Arthrobacter crystallopoietes: one gene and its partner. The protein of the gene in region 2 interacts with the protein of the main gene of each other region in a pairwise test. Links are inferred from orthologs where the notes say so. Each region holds a gene or a part of one and is shown on either strand. Other genes may lie near its edges.

The links.
Region 1: the proteins of rplA (region 2) and thrS interact in binary tests that used the Escherichia coli proteins (3 or more experiments, as listed by UniProt). The link is inferred for Arthrobacter crystallopoietes from one-to-one orthologs.

The regions. Positions count from the first base shown.
Region 1 is NZ_CP072014.1:3,392,970-3,396,232, forward strand. The notes cover bases 295-3,236. They hold thrS (threonine--tRNA ligase), read right to left. Parts: upstream 2,804-3,236; coding sequence 785-2,803; downstream 295-784. Other genes in these bases: J5251_RS15520 (HIT family protein), read right to left, coding at 295-743; J5251_RS15530 (DNA polymerase III subunit alpha), read right to left, coding at 2,877-3,236. Outside these bases: pgsA (phosphatidylinositol phosphate synthase), read right to left, coding at 1-201; more of J5251_RS15520, read right to left, coding at 210-294; more of J5251_RS15530, read right to left, coding at 3,237-3,263. UniProt on the Escherichia coli protein: Catalyzes the attachment of threonine to tRNA(Thr) in a two-step reaction: L-threonine is first activated by ATP to form Thr-AMP and then transferred to the acceptor end of tRNA(Thr). The rate-limiting step is amino acid activation in the presence of tRNA.
Region 2 is NZ_CP072014.1:4,160,629-4,163,711, reverse strand. Bases 208-2,969 are described here. They hold rplA (50S ribosomal protein L1), read left to right. Parts: upstream 208-1,115; coding sequence 1,116-1,823; downstream 1,824-2,969. Other genes in these bases: J5251_RS19110 (GNAT family N-acetyltransferase), read left to right, coding at 2,563-2,969; J5251_RS19115 (hypothetical protein), read right to left, coding at 1,958-2,425; rplK (50S ribosomal protein L11), read left to right, coding at 512-943; nusG (transcription termination/antitermination protein NusG), read left to right, coding at 208-386. In the rest of the region: more of nusG, read left to right, coding at 1-207; more of J5251_RS19110, read left to right, coding at 2,970-3,083. UniProt on the Escherichia coli protein: One of the primary rRNA binding proteins, it binds very close to the 3'-end of the 23S rRNA. Forms part of the L1 stalk. It is often not seen in high-resolution crystal structures, but can be seen in cryo_EM and 3D reconstruction models.

The DNA of each region.
Region 1 (3,263 bases), 770 kb from region 2 along the record:
CATGTCCGAGAAAACGAACGCGGTGATGAAGACCGTGCCCCAGAACAATTCGCCCATGGGGTAGAAGACCAAGGCACCGATGGAAACGCCTAGAGTGCCGATGATGGTCACCACATCAGGGGAAACACCGAGTTTGATCAGCAGCCGCGCCAAAGGTGAAAACAGCTTCCCGAAGAAACCACGGGCATACTTATTGAGCATCCGTGCCGCTACCCGGCCGGCCAGGCTTGCGCCACCTGTTGACGGACCTCGTCCAGGGTCTGCGTGATGGCCTTCGTCTGGGCGATGATCGGCAGGAAGTTCCCGTCCCCGCCCCAGCGCGGCACGACGTGCTGATGCAGGTGGGCGGCCACGCCTGCTCCCCCGGTAACGCCTTGGTTCATGCCAAGGTTGAAACCGGTTGGGTTAGCCACTTTGCGCAGCACGCGCATGGCGGTCTGGGTCAGCTCGGCAAACTCAGCTGTTTCTTCCACGGTGATGTCGGTGTAGTCCGGAACGTGTCGGTACGGGCAGATCAGCAGGTGGCCGGGGTTGTACGGGAAAAGGTTCAGTACAACGTAGTTGAACTTGCCCCGGTACACGATCAAGGACTCTTCATCGGAACGCCCAGGCGCCACGCAGAAGGGGCACTCGTCCTTGCCCTTGAACTGCTCCTGCCCGCCTTTGACGTAGGCCATGCGGTGCGGAGTCCAGAGGCGCTGGAAGGCGTCCGGGACTCCGGTCAGCTCGAACTCGTCGGTCATCTGGTCTTCTGACTGCTGGTGAGGTGCACCCGCCGAATCCGTCATAGCTGGTGGTCCCGGTTACGGACGGCTTCAACGATCCTGGCCACGGCGTCGTCGACCGGTACGCCGTTGTCCTGGCTGCCGTCGCGGAAGCGGAACGACACCGCGCCGGCTTCGGCGTCTTCACCGCCGGCAATGAGGACAAACGGGATCTTGTCCTTGCTGGCGGTCCGGATCTTCTTCGGAAACCGGTCCGAACCGAAATCTGCTTCGGCCCGAATGCCGGCTGCCTTGAGCTTGGCGATGACCTCGCCCATGTAGTCGTTGAATGCCTCCGCCACGGGGATACCGACAACCTGCACCGGTGCGAGCCAGGCCGGGAAGGCACCGGCATAATGCTCGATAAGCACGCCCATGAAGCGTTCGACGGAGCCGAACAGGGCACGGTGGATCATGACGGGGCGCTGGCGGGAACCGTCCGCGGCCTGGTACTCAAGTTCGAAGCGCTCGGGCAGGTTGAAGTCCAGCTGGATGGTAGACATTTGCCAGGTGCGGCCAATGGCGTCGCGGGCCTGCACAGAGATCTTCGGGCCGTAGAACGCGGCCCCGCCCGGATCCGGAACCAGCTCCAGACCGGAGGCTTCGGCGACCTCGGCCAGCGTACGGGTAGCTTCGTCCCAGGCTTCGTCTGCCCCGACGTACTTCTCGGGGTCCTTGGTGGAGAGTTCCAGATAGAAATCGTCCAGCCCGTAGTCTTTGAGCAGCGCCAGCACAAAGTTCAGGGTGCTGGTCAGTTCGTCCTTCATCTGCTCGCGGGTGCAGTAGATGTGGGCATCATCCTGGGTCATGCCGCGGACCCGGGTCAGCCCATGCACCACGCCCGATTTCTCGTAGCGGTAGACGGAACCGAATTCGAACATCCGCAGCGGCAGCTCGCGGTAGGAACGTCCGCGGGAGCGGAAGATCAGGTTGTGCATCGGGCAGTTCATCGGCTTCAGGTAATAGTCCTGGCCGGGCTTGACCACTTCATTGGTTTCGGGGTCGCGGGTCTCGTCCACGTGGATGGGCGGGAACATGCCGTCCCGGTACCAGTCCAGGTGGCCGGACACTTCGTATAGGTGTCCCTTGGTGATGTGCGGGGTGTAGACGAAGTCATAGCCTGCTTCGGTATGCCGCTGGCGCGAATAGTCCTCCATTGCCTTGCGGACAATGCCGCCCTTGGGATGGAACACAGGCAGCCCCGAACCGAGTTCATCGGGGAAGGAGAACAGGTCGAGCTCCGAGCCGAGCTTGCGGTGGTCCCGGCGCTCGGCCTCTGCGAGGCGCTCCTGGTAGGCCTTCAGCGCTTCCTTGGTGGGCCAGGCGGTGCCGTAGATGCGCTGCAACTGCTTGTTCTTCTCGTTGCCAAGCCAGTAGGCGGCTGCCGAGCGGGTCAGCGCAAAGGCGTTGGAGATGAGCTTGGTGTTGGGAAGGTGCGGGCCACGGCAGAGATCGCACCAGATGGTGTCTCCAGTCTTGCGGTCCACATTGTCGTAAATGGTGATCTCGCCGGCACCGACCTCGACGTTCACGCCCTCGCCGGCTTCATCTGCTTCGGCAGACTTGTCCAGCAGGATCAGCTTGTAGGGCTCATCAGCCATGGCAGCCCGGGCTTCGTCCTCAGTGACCACCCGGCGGGCAAACTTCTGGTTCTGGTTGACGATCTTGAGCATCATCTTCTCAAGGGTCTTCAGATCGTCAGGAGTGAAAGGTTCCTCGACGTCGAAATCAAAGTAAAAGCCGTCGGTGATGTACGGACCGATGCCGAGCTTGGCGTCGGGGCGGAGCTGCTGCACGGCCTGTGCCATCACGTGGGCGGTGGAGTGGCGCAGGACGTTCAGTCCGTCGGGCGAATCAATGGTGACAGACTCGATCTTGGCGTCTTCGGACAGCGGCTGGTCCAGGTCCGTGAGCACGCCGTCGACGCGCATGACGACGACGTCGCGGCGCTCGAAGAATAACTCCGCCCCGGTAGTGCCCGTGTTCACTTGTTTCTCTTCGCCGTCGACGATGAGAGTCATGTTTTGGGGCGCTGACACGAAGGTCTCCTTATGTTTCGATTTAGGCATGTACCGCGCCACCATACTTTGGGTGCCGCGAGCCTCTTTGATGTTATCCGCTGATATTGAGCCCGACCAACATGGCACGGTCCGGGAGTTGCAGGTGTGGTTGCTCGTTGGCCGGCGCCGGTGTTTCCGCCGGACGGACGAGGGGCAGCGTCTCCCGGCGGGAAAGATCCCATGCATTGGTGGCTTGCAGACTCATCCCGCGCGGTCCGGTCCTCCTCGTCAGTCCTTGGATTAACAGCAGCCTGGTGCCGAACAGCAAGGGCCCGGCCTTTTCCTGCGCTTCATGGAAAAATGTGCAGTCCACACAGCCCGTTCCGTCATCCACGCTGATGAACACCACACGGCGGCCTCCGCGCATCGGTGGAGTTTGGGTGGCGACCCGGATTCCTGCCACCAGGACCTCGGTTCCGTTCCGCAGGGAAAGCAGGTC
Region 2 (3,083 bases):
CCGGCTACGTGCTGGTCCGCATGGAACTGACGGACGCTTCGTGGGGCGCCGTACGCCACACTCCCGGTGTCACCGGCTTTGTTGGTAACGCCCACAACCCGGTTCCGCTGAGCCTGAACGAAGTGTTCTCCATGCTGGAGCACACCGTCACCGCAGGCAAGACCGAGGGTGGCAAGCCCACCAAGGCCGCCCAGCCCTCGGCTCCCATCACGGTGGACTTCGAGGTCGGCGAATCGGTCACGGTCAACGACGGTCCGTTCGAGACCCTGCCTGCGACGATCTCCGAGATCAAGCCGGAATCCCAGCAGCTGGTGGTACTGGTGACCATCTTCGAGCGCGAGACCCCGGTGACGCTCTCGTTCAACCAGGTCACCAAGATCCAGTAGTAAAGACTTCGCGCAGCCCGGCCCGCTTTAGCCGGACCTGCGCGGGCGGCCGCCACGCCATGGCGGCCAAACCGCCGCCGGCACGCTCCTGTGTCTGCGGTACGTAAATTAGAGAAGGACCCGATATGGCCCCGAAGAAAAAGGTCACCGGCCTCATCAAGCTGCAGATCCAGGCAGGCGCCGCTAACCCGGCACCGCCGATTGGTCCGGCACTTGGTCAGCACGGTGTCAACATCATGGAATTCTGCAAGGCGTACAACGCCGCTACGGAAGCCCAGCGCGGAAATGTGATCCCGGTTGAAATCACGGTTTACGAAGACCGTTCCTTCACCTTCATCACCAAGACCCCGCCGGCTGCAGAACTGATCAAGAAGGCTGCTGGCGTGCAGAAGGGTTCCGCAACCCCGCACACCACCAAGGTAGCCAAGCTGACCCAGGCTCAGGTTGAAGAGATCGCTTCCACCAAGATGGATGACCTCAACGCCAACGACATCCAGGCTGCTGCCAAGATCATCGCCGGCACCGCCCGCTCCATGGGCATCACTGTCGAGGGCTAATTCCCCTAGGCGTTTACGCTGAAAGGCCTGAGGTTTTCCGAGGCCGGAAAGCAAACAAGACAAAACTAAAGAACGACGGCGCCGAACGCCACCTTTTGAAGGTGGCAACGCCGTCGTAGTGGCAGGGCCGGGCGCGGTCCGCAGACCACAACTGCACAAGGAGAAAAAGCAGATGGCAAAGCGCAGCAAAGCATATGAGGCAGCTGTAGCCAAGATCGAGGCGGACAAGCAGTACGCCCCGGTCGAGGCAATCACCCTGGCGAAGGAAAGCAATCCTTCCAAGTTCGACGCCACCGTTGAGGTTGCACTGCGCCTCAGCGTCGACCCCCGCAAGGCTGACCAGATGGTCCGCGGTACGGTCAACCTGCCGCACGGCACCGGTAAGACCGCCCGCGTCCTGGTTTTCGCCACCGGTGACAAGGCTGAAGCCGCAATCGCGGCCGGCGCCGACTTCGTTGGTTCCGATGACCTGATCGAAAAGATCCAGGGCGGCTGGACCGACTTCGACGCCGCCGTGGCAACCCCGGACCTGATGGGCAAGGTTGGACGCCTCGGTAAGGTTCTCGGCCCGCGTAACCTGATGCCGAACCCGAAGACCGGCACCGTGACCCCTGATGTGGCTAAGGCTGTCAATGACATCAAGGGTGGCAAGATCGACTTCCGCGTCGACAAGCACGCCAACCTTCACTTCATCATTGGCAAGGTGTCCTTCGATACCAGCAAGCTGGTGGAGAACTACGCAGCCGCACTGGAAGAGGTGCTTCGCCTGAAGCCGTCCGCTTCCAAGGGCCGCTACATCTCGAAGGCCACCGTGGCGACGACCTTCGGCCCGGGCATCTCCATGGACCCGAACGTCACCAAGGTTTCCACCGAAGCCTAAGGAAGCAATCCTTCCGGATTTTCCACAACAGAACGGCCCAGCATCACGCTGTGGCCGTTCTGTTCATTTAAGCGGCGCTGACCCAAGCGGGCACTGACCCGGCCAGGGCGCCGGTCACTGTTGCCGGCAACCGGCTAGGACTTGGCTACCAGCACGCGGTCAAAGACGAGCCCCGTCGCCTGGGCCTGGACATAGATGTCCACGACGTCCACGGCCCAGTCCTGTGCGCTCCATTCGGACGGCCGGGAGAAACCGGACAGCGATCCGCCCAGCAGCTCACCCCCGTATACAACGGCGAAGACGGTATTGATGGCCTTCTGGCCGCGCCACCCCACTGCCGCGGCGGTTCCGTATGCTGCTCCCCACATAGCTCCGATGGCGAAATGCGCACTGTAGTTCAGCAGTTTACGTCCGCGGATGGACTTGACCTTCACCGGCAGGAACTTCTCCGCCAGCTCTGCGGGCGCATAACTTTCCGGGCGTCCAGTGATCGGCATTTCCACCAGCCTCTGGAAAGCTGTCATGACCGCGGTCCCGACCATTCCTGCCAGCATGCCGCGGCCGATGTGCGCCAGTGCTCGTTTTCCAGCGCGTGCGGTCAAGAGCTCCATACTGCATGGTAGGGCCGTCGGGGCGAACCCGGAAAAGGCTTTGTCGGAAAAGCCTGATGCCGCTGGCATCGAATTAGTGGAGCAGGTAATCTGATTGAGGAAGGTCAATTACTCGAGCGAGGGACGCCATGTCGACGACGTCGGTCACCATGCAGTCCATCCGCATTCCCGACTCGTTGGAAGCCAGGGATGCAGAGGATTTCGTTGCATCCTCTGAGCTGGCCAACCTGGTGACCGGCCTGCTGTGGGGCAATAATGACCTGTGGGTCAGCCCTGCCGCGCGGCTGGAGGGCGCCCGTCCCAATGATTACGAGCAGTCCTTGCTGTGGGCGGCCAAAGACGGGGACAGGCACGTTGGCCGTGCCGTCCTGGAAATGACGAAACAGGACAACCTGCACAACGCCTTCGTGCACGTCATGGTCCATCCCGGCTTCCGCGGACAGGGGATCGCACGCGAACTGCTGCGGACTGCCGAGGCCTCCGCCCAAGACCACGGCAGAAGAGTGCTGCAGTCCTATAGTGAACACCCTGCTGGCTTTGACCCGGAAGCGGCGGATGTCCTGCGGCCGAAGACGGGTGCGGGATCGTTGCCGGGAAGTTCGGCGGCCGTCCGCTTCGCTCGGAACAACGGGTATGAACTGGAGCAGGT